One region of the Paenibacillus sp. FSL L8-0494 genome, then DNA from elsewhere that is predicted to be linked to it. Evidence: a T-box and tRNA genes for the amino acid it is inferred to sense, from the RefSeq annotation. Region 1 holds a T-box; the other holds one or more tRNA genes.

What was found. A T-box is a leader RNA that pairs with one kind of tRNA and senses whether it is charged. The one in region 1 lies ahead of tyrS (tyrosine--tRNA ligase), so its partner is inferred to be a tRNA-Tyr.
Region 2: it has a tRNA-Tyr gene. The T-box ahead of tyrS (tyrosine--tRNA ligase) is inferred to sense a tRNA for this amino acid. The anticodon was not compared.

Annotation. Positions count from the first base shown of each region.
Region 1 covers NZ_JBBOPQ010000001.1:4,089,431-4,097,230, forward strand. Annotated here, with positions in the region: gene NYE35_RS18565 (ROK family protein) at 1-1,186, shown strand, start outside; gene NYE35_RS18570 (anaerobic sulfatase maturase) at 1,250-2,494, opposite strand; gene NYE35_RS18575 (hypothetical protein) at 2,719-3,006, opposite strand; gene tyrS (tyrosine--tRNA ligase) at 3,212-4,471, opposite strand; T-box leader at 4,658-4,888, opposite strand; gene NYE35_RS18585 (Lrp/AsnC family transcriptional regulator) at 5,041-5,487, shown strand; gene NYE35_RS18590 (acetamidase/formamidase family protein) at 5,566-7,116, opposite strand; partial or broken gene NYE35_RS18595 (DNA alkylation repair protein) at 7,356-7,800, opposite strand, start outside.
Region 2 covers NZ_JBBOPQ010000001.1:141,896-149,695, forward strand. Annotated here, with positions in the region: rRNA gene rrf (5S ribosomal RNA) at 116-232, shown strand; tRNA gene NYE35_RS00675 (tRNA-Ile) at 279-355, shown strand; tRNA gene NYE35_RS00680 (tRNA-Ala) at 380-455, shown strand; rRNA gene NYE35_RS00685 (23S ribosomal RNA) at 594-3,520, shown strand; tRNA gene NYE35_RS00690 (tRNA-Ser) at 3,603-3,694, shown strand; tRNA gene NYE35_RS00695 (tRNA-Met) at 3,725-3,801, shown strand; tRNA gene NYE35_RS00700 (tRNA-Val) at 3,810-3,885, shown strand; tRNA gene NYE35_RS00705 (tRNA-Thr) at 3,918-3,993, shown strand; tRNA gene NYE35_RS00710 (tRNA-Asp) at 4,008-4,085, shown strand; tRNA gene NYE35_RS00715 (tRNA-Phe) at 4,148-4,220, shown strand; tRNA gene NYE35_RS00720 (tRNA-Tyr) at 4,229-4,314, shown strand; tRNA gene NYE35_RS00725 (tRNA-Lys) at 4,320-4,392, shown strand; gene NYE35_RS00730 (PucR family transcriptional regulator) at 4,542-5,636, shown strand; gene NYE35_RS00735 (ABC transporter ATP-binding protein) at 5,748-6,869, shown strand; gene hprK (HPr(Ser) kinase/phosphatase) at 7,080-7,800, shown strand, end outside.

The DNA.
Region 1 (7,800 bases):
GACACAAATTCCATCACCAAAAAAACTTCTATACGACCGAATCGCCGAACAAGGCACTGTTTCCAAGTTGGATCTTCTACAGACATTTTCACTTACCAAAAGCACAATGACCCGGATATTGGATGAGATGACGGAAGAAAGCTTGCTGATAGAAAGCGGATTTGGAGAATCTAGCGGAGGCAGAAGACCTATTTTATACCAGATCAATCCTTCCTACGGTTATATAATCGGTTTAGAGATTTCCAGGGTGTATTCTTCTCTTGGTTTATTTGATATGCAAATGAACCCAAAATCAATTGTTCACTGGCGAATGGATCAGGCATTCACACCTGAAAGATTTATAGATCATATCAGTAATCAAATACGCGCTTTCCTTCGGGACCATCAGTTAGTGGACAGTCAAATCATCGGGATAGGAATAGGGGCTGTGGGGCCACTTGATCGGGAACATGGCTTGATCCTAAAGCCGCTGCACTTCCCTTCTTCGGGCTGGAACAATCTTCCGATTTGCAAATTGGTGGAGGAACGGACGGGGTTCAAAGCTTGGTTGGACAACGGTGCCAATTCCGCATTGCTTGGGGAACGATGGTCTATCCGTCACGCAAACATTCAGCATATGCTTTATGTACATGCTGGAGCAGGACTCCGCTATGCGATGATGTCGCATGGAAGTATTGTTCATGGCACAATGGATATGGAAGATGCCATTGGTCAAATGATCATCCAGACAGATGGACCCCGATTAAATCATGACGGGAACTACGGGGCTCTGGAAGCATTTGTATCTGTGCAGGCCATAGAACAAAGTGCACGCTCGGAGGCGAAAATGGACAACGATCTGATCCTCCAAAGATATAAAGTGGCGCCTGAGAAGCTGACTTATGATGTATTGGTACAAGCCTTTAGAGACGGTAATCCACATGCGCGTGAATTATTTACCCAAGCTGCCAGCCATTTCGGGATCGGGCTCGCTAACGTTATCAACCTGTTTCATCCAGAGACCATCATTCTAGGCGGTGCGCTCATTCACTCTCACGAGTTGTTTTTCCAAACAGCGGTGGAGGTGGCACAGAGAAACACTTACCGTTATCCTGAATACCAACCTCACTTCTCCCTAGGTATATTAAAAGAAGAAGCTGTGGTGACTGGTGCGGCAATAATGGCGAGAAATCATATGGTTCTATAGCATAACAAAAAGGTTGTTCCCAATCCTTTGCATGACTGTTGGGACAACCTTATCTAGTCAAAGCTATAATGCCTGACAGCAATTTTTGAATTTCTTCCCGCTTCCGCAGAGACATGGATCATTTCGACCTGGAAGTGGTTTTGCACTTTTCCTGTACTCCAGCATCCGCTCCGATCTAAGTCGGTTCGCCAGTAATAACATGCGTTCATAGGCGTGTGAGTAGAACATTTTGTAACTATGGCAGAAATAATCAACCTCAGTCCGATCATTAACATCAAGCCAATTCCGGTTGCGCGGACATCCCCCATTGCAAAAGCTAAGGTACTCACACTTATAGCATGATTCATTCATATTGGGCTTCATTAACAAAAAATCATCATATACTGGGCTGGTTAGCAGCGCTTTCAGGTCAGTTTGGCCGATATTTCCTAACCTATGCTCTTCATCAATAAAGAAATCGCAAGGGTAGGCATCCCCGTTCGTTTCAAGCACCATCATCTTCGGGCAACATGAGTTGTGAACGCATAACTCTGCCTCACGATGCATGAATACAAGAAGCATATTCTCAAAAATACGAATAGGAAGCTCTGGATACCCACCGTTGTACCAAAGGTCAAATGTACGGCATAAAAAGACTCCGTATTGTTCAGGTGTAATTCGGAAACGTCCCGCTACATCACTTTTTTGAGAAACAAAATCCATGCAGGGGATAAACTGAATATTCGGAAAGGTATGTTCTAGATAAAATGCCATCAACTCCTCTGGTTTCGTCACGTTATCTTCATGAATCACCGTCAGAATACTATACTCCACACCCTCATTCTGTAAATGACGAATCCCACGCATAACTAGACTATAACTGCCTTTCCCCGAACCCGTTACACGATGAGCATCATGAATAGGCTCTGGGCCATCCAGACTAATCCCAACCAAAAAGTTATACCGTTTAAAAAATTTCGCCCATTTCTCATGGATAAGCGTTCCATTGGTCTGCAGTGCATTACTGATCATCGTATGAGGCGGAGCGTACTTAGCTTGAAATGAAATCACTTGTTCAAAATACGAAAGTCCGGCCAATAATGGCTCCCCACCCTGCCAAGAGAAAGTCGCTATCCCTGATGATCTTTTCATGTACTGAGCGATAAACCGCTCCAGAAGCTCCGTATCCATCACCCGGATCGGTTGCTGAGGATGTCCCCCGGCTGTACTGTAATAGCAATAATCACAGGCTAGATTACAATCCTCTGAGACGGTTTTCCACATGACATGAAGGGTCTCCTGCTTAGAGGTTCGTATACATGCAGTCATACGATTCTGCCCCTCCTATGTAATACTATCTTTGTAGAACCTAATTCCTATTTGTTCAATTAAATCATAGATCTGCAAGTCAACGATGAGTAAAACATCATAGCTGGTCGAATAACTGGGCATAAAAAAGCTGCACTCCCCATTGTCCGTTGGAACAAAGCAATAAGGGTGTGCAGTTTCTTTGTGGATGAGTCTAACTAACGGTAGTTAGAGACTAAGTCTTATTAATTACGGACGTATTCTCTATTTGCTGTTTCCAACATGGATTTCCAATCCGCAAACTTCGTCTCCCTAACAACATGACGATCAAAGAGTTCATCAGGTATGTCAGCAACATCTTCTTCTGTCTTTACTTGAAAGTTCCCTTTGGTTACAAACTCATCGAAACTTTTGTAATTGGAATACTTACTCATAAACGCTTCATTAAACAATTTCTCGAAAGAGATGTGATTGGGATCTTCTTGATACGTTTTCTGTCCTTGTAACTCATTCATCAATTCTTCCATGGTCATTGGTTTTTGTCTTCTCAAATTACCACTCCTAATTTTCTGTTATAGTTGTAGAATATCATGTTAATCCATAAATCACACGAATCCTAAGCTTACCATAATTTTGACGATTTCACCTTTCAAATTTCACTTAATATGCAAATAGTCTGCCTCTATACTTAAAATACAACAAAAAACCTTCCTTATTCATAAGGAAGGCTTCTTATTATTAGGACAATTTCACCAGGCTGTAGTTTTTCTTACCCTTACGGATAATGATAAAACGTCCGCCGATGGCTTCGCTGGCTGTAACTTCAAATGCTACATCGCTAACTTTTTCACCGTTCATGGAAATTGCGCCTTTGGTGATGTCTTCACGCGCTTGACGTTTGGATGGCTCAATTCCTAGATCTACCAGCCACTCCACGATATTTTTGGACTCCAATGTCGTTTCGTAGGTCGGCATTTCCTTGAAGCCTTGCTCGATCTCGTCAGCGGTCAGAGATTTAATATCTCCACTGAACAGAGCGGCAGTAATGCGTTTAGCCTGCTCCAGCAATTCCTCACCATGCACGAATCTGGTCATTTCTTCAGCCAGTGTTATTTGCGCTTCACGTTTATGCGGTTCGGTTTGCACCTTTTCTGCTAGTGCATCAATTTGCTCTTTAGAGAGGAATGTAAAGTACTTCAGGTATTTCACAACATCACGGTCATCTGTATTTGCCCAGAACTGGTAGAATTCAAAAGCTGTCGTTTTGTTCGGATCCAACCAAATGGCTCCACCAGCTGTTTTACCGAATTTTGTACCATCGGCTTTCAGCATAAGCGGGATGGTAAGTCCGAATGCCACCGCTTCAGAACCTTCTTTTTTACGAATCAGATCTAAGCCACTTGTGATGTTCCCCCATTGGTCAGAACCACCGATTTGCAGCTGCACATCTTCATGCTGGAACAGGTGCAGGTAGTCCAGGGATTGCAGGATTTGGTAGGAGAATTCCGTAAAGGAAATTCCGCTGTCCAATCTGCTCGCTACAACATCCTTGGCAAGCATCGAATTGATACTGAAGTTTTTACCATAGTCACGCAAAAATTCGATAACATTGATTTTATGCGTCCAATCGTAGTTGTTCACCATGCGGATTTGATTGTCGCCATCAGTCACGAACAATTTTTTCATTTGTGCTGTAAGTGCATCAACGTTGGCTTGGACTTGCTCCAGCGTTTGCAAAGAGCGCTCGGATTGACGTCCACTTGGATCACCGATCGTTCCCGTAGCCCCACCAATTAGAATAACCGGACGATGTCCTGCCAGCTGGAATCTTTTGAGCACCATGAACGGAATCAAGTGGCCAATATGCATACTGTCACCAGTTGGATCTACACCGCAGTACAGGGATACCGATTTTTGATTGGTCAGTTCTCTAAGCCCTTCGGCATCTGTTTGTTGATTGATGGCATCGCGCCATTCTAGTTCGTCGATAATATTCATTGCCTTACACCCCTCAAAATTAGTAGTTATCCTATAATGAAACATCAGTCCGCCAAGCGGAAACGGCTTTGCCCTCCTGATTAGGACGGTACCGTTTCAGCGAGAAATATAAGGATCATTGATGAAGTGAACCATATAAATCCTTATATTTAAAAACAAAAAAATCGTCCCCTTGTCTATTGTAGACATAGGGACGATTGAATAACCGTGTTACCACCCAGATTGCACCCATGAAACGCTTATGCTCAAGCATACCATTGATACCACTCTTGACGAGATATCGTTCGCCATTCCGCTCGGTGTTACCCGAGATACTCCAAAGTGTAATTCGCAAGCTTAGTGTGTACCGGGTTTCATCAACCCCCGGCTTTCTGGAACAGGGACTAAGTTACTACTGGGCTCCTTCAACGTATATCGTATATAAGATTACAGCCAGTATAGTGAAATAATTCTTTTATGTCAACTATCTTCAGCAGAGAATGCCGTCACACACTTCTACTGTAAAGCGCTACTAGGCATTCCCACTTTTTTTCTGATACAATTACGAAAAAAGAGGTGAACGAATCCGCATGCTAGATCCTATCGATAACCATATTTTGATGCGGCTGGCCCAAAACAGCAGAATTTCCTATACTGATCTAGCTAAAGAAGTCAGTTTATCAAGTGTCGCGGTGAAAGACCGTATTGATCGGCTAGTCAATCAAGGGATTATTGAACAGTTCTCGATTGTCATCAGTGCCGAAAAGTTAGGAAAGAAAATCTCCGCCTACCTGGAACTTGAAGTAGAGCCTGCTCATTTGAATCATATCGTCGACGTATTAAAAGAAAACGAACGTGTAGCTGTATTATACGAAATGACAGGACCTTGTATTCTGCATATTCACATCTTAGTTGAGAATCTTGAAGAGATGGAACGGTTTATGCATGAATCAATCTATTGTCTGGATGGACTGGTACGTGTAGAAAACCAAATTTTATTGAAACGCCACAAAAATCAAGACGGCTTAAATATATAAGAAAAAGAACCGCCTATAAAGACGGTTCTTTTCTCATCTAAATTTTTATTAGAATTATCAAATAATTGCTATTTCGTCCTACTCTGTCTTAGCCAGCTTAGCTTTATAAAAGTTCACGAAATATTCGCTGACCACAACCTGCCCGTTCACAACACTTAATGGGGCTACAAGCTTCACTGTCTCTCCGTTGTAAATTCCCGTTGTCGCTCCAACCTTCATCTCCAGTACATTGCCATTGTAGCTCAGCGTAACTGTCTTAGTGGCAGGCTGCCAGCCAACCTTTGCTCCATAGTTCTCAAAGCTGCTCCGTAAAACCACGGGCTTGCGCTCGGAATCGCCGAATTGACCTTTATCAATTAAGGCGTGAACGCCCCAGTTTCCATCCACCACTTGTGTAATTCCAAAATCAGCTGACACCGACATCAGAGAGTATGCTTCATCTTCGCTCAATTCCATTCCAGCCATTAAAAAATCTTTTGTTTTATGAGCGGCATCCTTCATTGCTTTGTCGATGGACGAGTTGTTGAAGATATCCGTCTGAGCACTAGCCCCCAGCTCCTCCAAATAATTAGCGTAGCTGAATCCATGCACGACCCACTCGTTCTCATTTTCAAGTAATGGGAAGTTTAAACCTTTCAGCTTGTTGTTAAGCGATGTTTTTTTATGAAGAATAACTTGTATATCCCCAGTGACCGATGTCTCAATCGCAGTACCGTTAATCTCCGAATCGCCTTGACCGGCATGCGGGTCACCGATCGACAGTAGTGCACCAGCTACGGATACAGGATAATACATCGTTGCACCTTCGGTAATCCGCCAATCATCTACGTTACCGCCGTTGTAAGAAGGTGGAACGGAGTCAACAACATCCGCTTCTTTCGGCGCCACACCCATTGTACCAAAGTGGAGACGCACCGGAATTTTCACACCTTTTAGCACATCGAAATTCTTATCAATCGTTTTATGGTCAACGATAACACCCGGGTAGTCAATTGTCGGGTGCACTTGACCATCCGGATCGGTTTGCACAGACCATTTGTAGTTATATACAGCTGTTGCATAATCTGTTCCACCCTCCGTATCCATCTCATAGATGGTTACTACCTCACGCTTTTTCGGCTCCTCCACCATATCTCCGTATAGATAACCCCAGTTCGCCGCGGCATTCACGCCATATGTTTTTCCAGCGTATTGTTCATTTCCATTAGGTCTCAGCTTCATGTCCAGAATCTTCACTTCCAGCACATCCCCTGGTTCAGCACCTTCTACTGCGATGGGACCCGTCATAATATGTACGCCTGGCCCGCGGAGCGCTTCGTTCTTCTCCCCTTCAATCCAGTGGAAAATATCCTCCACTCCCGCATCTCCTTTAATCATCCGCTCGTAATCATCACCAGAGTGATGTGTAATAGCCTCAACCGTTACGATGTCTCCCGAATGTACAGTCAGAGCTGGATCTCCCTTACCAATATTCCCCCATCGAACAGTCTCCGAATTGGCCTTCAGAACATGGGTTTTTGGCTTATACGCATCATTCGATGTGTTAGCATACATGACACCGGATAACGAATTCACCACTAAAAACATGGATAACGTGACGCCTACATTACGAATTATTTGTTTTTTCATACGAAAATCCTCCATTCCTTTAATTAGTGTTAGTTTTTATAACATTTGGTGTTTCAGAGTATAACAGATGACCTGAGGATTAACAATATAAATATTTTCACGAAGTTTGGTTTAAATAATAAATAGGAAGTAGTCTTTCTCTTGAATTATCCAAGTTAACTCCATAATAAAAAACGCCAACACATATTAGTCCATAGTGTTTGGCGTTTGAATATCCAGTCTAAAGTGATGCACTAATTTCATTTTTGATCAGTAATACTTCTTGTTGCCCGGGTTACAATCCGCTTTGTTTCCTTGGTACCCGATAGGTTCAACCAATCGTCACAAATTTGTTGTACCCATGCCGGATTGCTTTTGCTAGCATCATTTAACCAATTGCTTACAGAATCCTGGACGTATTTTGCCGGATCAGAGTTAAGCGGTTCTAATAGCGGAAGGGCAATCGCTGGATTTTCTTTGAGCGCTGTAATATGCTTTGCCCATACCCCATGTGGACGCGTCAATTCGACCGCAAATCTCCTAATATTCACGTCCTGATCATGAACCCAATCCTTTAACAATTCAATGGACGCTTCCAGCTCGGCAATGACTGATTCCCTCAAAGCCATCCAAGAAATCTCACGCACCCCAAAAACCATCCGCTGCAAAAGGACGGATTGCTGTTAGTTTTTGAACTAGACTCCA
Region 2 (7,800 bases), 3.9 Mb from region 1:
ATCGTTCTCTGCAATGAGGACATTCAAATCGGAAGTTTAACTTCCATAATAGAACCTTCGGGTTCGAACACTCACTCGTGTTCAGTTTTGAAAGAGCAAGTCTCTTTCGCATGCGTTTGGTGGCGATAGCGGAGGGGTTCCACACGTACCCATCCCGAACACGACCGTTAAGCCCTCCAGCGCCGATGGTACTTGGACCGAAGGGTCCTGGGAGAGTAGGACGTTGCCAAGCGGACAACCAATTCATTGGTTGATTCACAATGTTATATATGTTATATGGGCTTTTAGCTCAGTTGGTTAGAGCGCACCTCTGATAAGGGTGAGGTCGGTGGTTCGAGTCCACCAAGGCCCACCATATAACATTATAGAGTAATTTTATGGGGCCATAGCTCAGCTGGGAGAGCGCCTGCCTTGCAAGCAGGAGGTCAGCGGTTCGATCCCGCTTGGCTCCACCATAAATTTTTAAATGAATAACTTTTTTACTTGATCCTTGAAAACTGGATACCGAAACGAATTTGCGTTTTAGAACATCTTTTAGCAACTTGTGTAAACAAGTAAATGTTATTAGTGAGATTTTTCTTCGGAAAAATCAAGGTTAAGCTAATAAGAGCACACGGAGGATGCCTAGGCGCCAGGAGCCGACGAAGGACGTGGCGAACAACGAAACTGCCTCGGGGAGCTGTAAGCAAGCTTTGATCCGGGGGTGTCCGAATGGGGAAACCCAGCTGTGGTAATTCGCAGTTACTCATACCTGAATACATAGGGTGTGTAGAGGCAGACCAGGGGAACTGAAACATCTAAGTACCCTGAGGAAGAGAAAACAATAGTGATTCCGTCAGTAGCGGCGAGCGAACGCGGAACAGCCTAAACCAAGGGGCTTGCCTCTTGGGGTTGTGGGACGTCTCACATGGAGTTACAAAGGAATATGGTAGGTGAAGAGGTCTGGAAAGGCCCGCGATAGAGGTAAAAGCCCTGTAACCTAAACTGTGTTCTCTCCGAGACGGATCCCGAGTAGTGCGGGGCACGTGAAACCCCGTATGAATCCAGCAGGACCATCTGCTAAGGCTAAATACTACCTGGCGACCGATAGTGAAACAGTACCGTGAGGGAAAGGTGAAAAGCACCCCGGAAGGGGAGTGAAATAGAACCTGAAACCGTGTGCTTACAAAAAGTCAGAGCCCTATTAATGGGTGATGGCGTGCCTTTTGTAGAATGAACCGGCGAGTTACGTTTAACATGCAAGGTTAAGCCGAGAAGGTGGAGCCGCAGCGAAAGCGAGTCTGAATAGGGCGATTTAGTATGTGGACGTAGACCCGAAACCGTGTGATCTACCCCTGTCCAGGGTGAAGGTGCGGTAACACGCACTGGAGGCCCGAACCCACGTACGTTGAAAAGTGCGGGGATGAGGTGGGGGTAGCGGAGAAATTCCAATCGAACTCGGAGATAGCTGGTTCTCCCCGAAATAGCTTTAGGGCTAGCCTCGGTATAAGAGTAGTGGAGGTAGAGCACTGATTGGGTGCGGGGTCCGCAAGGATTACCAAGCTCAGTCAAACTCCGAATGCCATATACTTATTGCCGGGAGTCAGACAGTGAGTGCTAAGATCCATTGTCAAAAGGGAAACAGCCCAGACCATCAGCTAAGGTCCCCAAGTGTGTGTTAAGTGGGAAAGGATGTGGAGTTGCACAGACAACCAGGATGTTGGCTTAGAAGCAGCCACCATTGAAAGAGTGCGTAATAGCTCACTGGTCGAGTGACTCTGCGCCGAAAATGTAACGGGGCTAAACACACCACCGAAGCTATGGCTAGATACGTATGTATCTGGGGTAGGGGAGCGTTGTGTAGGGGTTGAAGGTGTACTGAAAAGAGCGCTGGACACTACACAAGTGAGAATGCCGGTATGAGTAACGAAAAGATCAGTGAGAATCTGATCCGCCGAAAGCCCAAGGTTTCCTGAGGAAGGCTCGTCCGCTCAGGGTAAGTCGGGACCTAAGGCGAGGCCGAAAGGCGTAGTCGAAGGACAACAGTTTGAAATTACTGTACCACCGTAATCCGCTATGAGCGATGGGGTGACGCAGGAGGGTAGTGACGCGGACTGATGGATGTCCGTCTAAGCAGTGAGGCTGATGTGTAGGCAAATCCGCACATCATTAAGGCTGGGCTGTGATGGGGAGCGAAAATTATAGTAGCGAAGGTCATGATCTCACACTGCCAAGAAAAGCCTCTAGCCAGGAGAAGGTGCCCGTACCGCAAACCGACACAGGTAGGCGAGAAGAGAATTCTAAGGCGCGCGGAAGAACTCTCGTTAAGGAACTCGGCAAAATGACCCCGTAACTTCGGGAGAAGGGGTGCCCCGGTAGTGTGAATAGCACGAGGGGGCCGCAGTGAAAAGGCCCAAGCGACTGTTTAGCAAAAACACAGGTCTGTGCGAAGCCGCAAGGCGAAGTATACGGGCTGACGCCTGCCCGGTGCTGGAAGGTTAAGGGGAGTGGTTAGGGGTAACCCGAAGCTATGAACCGAAGCCCCAGTAAACGGCGGCCGTAACTATAACGGTCCTAAGGTAGCGAAATTCCTTGTCAGGTAAATTCTGACCCGCACGAATGGCGTAACGACTTGGGCGCTGTCTCAACGAGAGATCCGGTGAAATTTTAATACCTGTGAAGATGCAGGTTACCCGCGACAAGACGGAAAGACCCCATGGAGCTTTACTGCAGCTTGATATTGAATTTGGGTACGATCTGTACAGGATAGGTGGGAGCCGTAGAAATCGGAGCGCAAGCTTCGGTGGAGGCGCCGTTGGGATACCACCCTGATCGTATCTAGGTTCTAACCTAGTACCCTTATCGGGTACGGGGACCGTGTCAGGCGGGCAGTTTGACTGGGGCGGTCGCCTCCTAAAGAGTAACGGAGGCGTTCCAAGGTTCCCTCAGAATGGTTGGAAATCATTCGCAGAGTGCAAAGGCATAAGGGAGCTTGACTGCGAGACCTACAAGTCGAGCAGGGACGAAAGTCGGACTTAGTGATCCGGTGGTACCGCATGGAAGGGCCATCGCTCAACGGATAAAAGCTACCCTGGGGATAACAGGCTTATCTCCCCCAAGAGTCCACATCGACGGGGAGGTTTGGCACCTCGATGTCGGCTCATCGCATCCTGGGGCTGAAGTAGGTCCCAAGGGTTGGGCTGTTCGCCCATTAAAGCGGTACGCGAGCTGGGTTCAGAACGTCGTGAGACAGTTCGGTCCCTATCTGTCGTGGGCGCAGGAAATTTGAGAGGAGCTGTCCTTAGTACGAGAGGACCGGGATGGACGTACCGCTGGTGCACCAGTTGTTCCGCCAGGAGCATGGCTGGGTAGCTACGTACGGACGGGATAAGCGCTGAAAGCATCTAAGCGTGAAGCCCCCCTCAAGATGAGATTTCCCAATTAGTAAGACCCCTTGAAGACGACGAGGTAGATAGGTTGGAGGTGGAAGTGCAGCAATGCATGGAGCTGACCAATACTAATCGGTCGAGGGCTTATCCTATACTTAGAATGCAAATTCGTTTCGGATTCAGTTTTCAGGGAGTCAAATTCCTGTTTGGATTGCTGTGGTACTGATATCGTTTGGAGAGATACCCAAGTGGCTATAAGGGGACCCTCTGCTAAGGGGTTAGACTGCGTAAGCGGTGCGTGGGTTCGAATCCCACTCTCTCCGCCATTTTCAATCCATAGCAATACTAATTATTGTGGCGGTGTAGCTCAGCTGGCTAGAGCGTACGGTTCATACCCGTGAGGTCGGGGGTTCGATCCCCTTCGCCGCTACCATAATACCTGGAGGCTTAGCTCAGCTGGGAGAGCATCTGCCTTACAAGCAGAGGGTCGGGGGTTCGATCCCCTCAGCCTCCACCATTTTCATCTTTTTAGAATTGCTTTTACACCGTGCCGGTGTAGCTCAACTGGTAGAGCAACTGACTTGTAATCAGTAGGTTGGGGGTTCAAGTCCTCTCGCCGGCACCATTTTTAATTAATGCGGAACCGTGGTGTAGTTGGCCTAACATGCCTGCCTGTCACGCAGGAGACCGCGGGTTCGAATCCCGTCGGTTCCGCCATTTTTTCCACAAAATGAGTGGGAAGTGTAAGACTTTTCCGCTTAATTGTCATGTAATCTTATGGCTCGGTAGCTCAGTCGGTAGAGCAGAGGACTGAAAATCCTCGTGTCGGCGGTTCGATTCCGTCCCGAGCCACCTTTTTTGGGGGATTAGCGAAGTGGCCAAACGCATCAGACTGTAAATCTGCTCACGTACGTGTTCGGTGGTTCGAATCCATCATCCCCCACCATTTATGAGCCATTAGCTCAGTTGGTAGAGCACCTGACTTTTAATCAGGGTGTCGAAGGTTCGAGTCCTTCATGGCTCATCCCAAACAGAAAGTCATCACCTTATGGTGGTGGCTTTTTTTGTGTTTTTATGTCGTATTATAGTAGCGCGCTGCTGTAGTGATTAACATAATATTAGAGAATATGCTAAAATAGGCGAAAAGAGCAAAAGTGGTGGAGTATGGTGACTATGGATAGCGAAACATTGCGGAAAAAGTTAGAGCAGCTCACCGGAAAGAAAACCGGAATCAAGCAGTTAGGTAGGCAACATTCAGCTTCTCTTTTTAGCATGGGATTGGAAGCACAGGAACAGCCGGTAATCCATGAGGGTCATCTTTGGGCACCATTATATGAGACTGATGGACGTGTAACCGCTGTCTGGGTGGAATTGGATGGACTTAACTCTTTGGAAATTCAATTAGTGAATTATGCGGTTCGAAACTTTGCAATTGCACTAAAAGCTACTGGGGTTAGAGAAGAAGGGGAAGCGGAGGCTCGGCAGCTGGGTACCTGGTTGAACACCGAACTGGAGCAAGAGAAAAATGACTCTGAGATACCCGATGAGATGGCTCTAAAGGGACGTTTATTCGGAGATATGGTTCCATTCCTACTTAGCAGTGAGAATGCACATAGCCCGCAGATCACTTATCGTTCCTTAATGAAGTTGTTGCGCAGCTATTTTGAGAATGAAATTCTGCTTATACCTCTTCAAGAAAAAGAATGGTTAATATTGGCCCGGAAGGAACTACTCACGGGCGGAGATGATAAGGATGAGGAAGAAGAGAGTGTAGATGAAATTCTGGCTCAGACCAGCATGGGCTTACACGAACTGATAGCCAGCGAATGGGTAGGTGTATTCCATTTGGCTGTAGCTCCGGCTATTGTTCCTGTTAAGGGATTGACGGGATCCGTGGCCTTGCTGAGGGAGACTATTGTACTCGGACGTATTTTCCAAGTGGGTGAATATATTCATTTACCTTGGGAGCTGCATCTGGAACGTTTGGTTAACAGCATTCCTGATGCACGGCGTAAACAGTTACTTGGACAGATTGGCGACTATTCTTCCGTATTATCGGATAAAGAGATGCTGATGACCCTGGAGACGTTTTTTGAGATGGATTGTAATGTGAGTGAAACAGCCAAGAAGCTATATATTCATCGCAACACGCTTTTATACCGTCTGGACAAGATCAAACAGGAGACTGGTGCGGATGTGCGTAGCTTTGGGGACGCTGCTATTGTGAAGCTTACTATGCTTTTGTATAAAGTGACGAAAAGGAAATAGGTTTTTTGTGAACGTTACAAATAGCCACCGTGTCCCGTCTAGGGTAATATAAATGTACAAGGAAAAAAGAATTTTTCAATTAATCAATAATTAACTCGAGGGGGAAATACAATGGCAGGCGTACGTTTAGAGCATATTTTCAAAAAATACCCGGGTTCAGATAAAGCAACAGTAATGGATATCAATCTTGATATTAAAGATAAGGAATTTCTAGTATTGGTTGGACCATCCGGTTGCGGTAAATCCACAACTTTGCGTATGATCGCTGGTCTGGAAGAAATCTCCGAAGGTAAAATGTACATTGGCGATCGTGTAGTCAACGACGTTGCACCTAAAGACCGCGATATCGCGATGGTATTCCAATCCTACGCCCTGTATCCGCATATGAGCGTATACCAAAACATGGCTTTCGGTTTGAAACTTCGTAAAGTGAAGAAAGATGAAATCGACAAGAAAGTACGTGAAGCTGCTAGAATTCTCGATATCGAGCATTTGCTAGATCGTAAACCAAAAGCACTTTCCGGTGGTCAACGCCAACGTGTCGCTTTGGGACGCGCTATCGTACGTGATCCACAAGTCTTCTTGATGGATGAGCCTCTTTCCAACTTGGATGCTAAACTTCGTGGTCAAATGCGCGCTGAAATCACTAAACTGGTTAAACGCCTTGAAACCACTTGTATCTACGTAACGCATGACCAAACAGAAGCTATGACAATGGGTGACCGTATCGTAGTTATGTATGATGGTATCATTCAACAAGCTGCTTCCCCTGAAGAGTTGTACAATGAACCAACTAACCTGTTCGTAGCTGGATTTATCGGATCCCCTACAATGAACTTTATCAATGGTACTTTGTCCGAAGCAAACGGTTCTGTCCGTTTCCGTGCTGAGAACCTTGATGTTGAAGTACCAGGCGGAAAAGCTCAAATCATCCGCAGCAAAGGCTACATTGGCAAAGAAGTAATTATGGGCGTTCGTCCAGAAGATATCCATGAAGAGCCAGTATTCTTGGAAGCTTCCCCGAACACAATCTTTACTTCATTGGTTGATGTAACTGAAAACCTTGGTCACGAAATGCTCCTTTACTTGAGCGGCCTTGGTAAATCTACTGTAATCGCTCGTGTAGATGGACGTTCCACTACTCGCGAAGGCAGCAAGCCAAAATTGGCTATTGATATGAACAAAGTTCACTTCTTCGATAAAGAATCCGAAGTTAACATTCTGTTGGGATAAGATCGCAGGATCTTTTCTCTCTTGATAAAGCCACCCGAAAGGGTGGCTTTATTGTTTAATTAGGGTCGTAATGGATAGGCGTTAAGATTGCATTCACAAGCGTTATCAATTAAGATAGCAGGAGAATTACCTCCGGAATTGTAATGAGATCGCTGTCAACCGGACGCAGTAAGCGGACATATACCGCAGGTGACGAAAGGACGAATTTACATGGCTAAGAAAGTAAAAGTATCTGAATTGGTACAACATTTTCAATTAGAGGTTATTTCCGGCCAGGAAGGTCTAAAGCGACCTATTACGGTAGATGACCTGAATCGCCCTGGACTAGAGATTGCTGGTTATTTCGAATATTATCCGGAAGAACGTGTTCAACTATTAGGTAAGACAGAACTCGCATTCTTCTCCATGCTGCCTGAAGCTGAACGTAAAAGTAGGCTTCGTGGAATCTGTAATGACAATACCCCTTGTATCGTAATTACCCGTAGTTTGGATGTACCACAGGAGTTAATTGATATAAGTAATGAAAAGGGACTTCCTGTGCTTCGTAGCTCGATGGCTACGACTATTTTCTCCAGCCGTTTGACGAGCTTCTTAGAAGGGAGATTAGCCCCTACAGCAACGATTCATGGTGTACTCTGTGATGTATATGGTGTAGGTATGCTGATTACTGGCAGTAGTGGTATTGGTAAGAGTGAGACAGCCCTTGAACTTGTAAAACGTGGACATAGACTGATCGCTGATGATGCCGTGGAAATCCGCCAGACTTCAGATAACCAGCTGCATGGTACAGCCCCTGAGTTGATCCGTCACTTGTTGGAAATTCGCGGAGTAGGTATCATTAACGTAATGACACTTTTTGGTGCGGGTGCTATCCGTAATCATAAACGGATTACACTTGTCGTTAGATTAGAGGCTTGGCAGCAAGACAAGC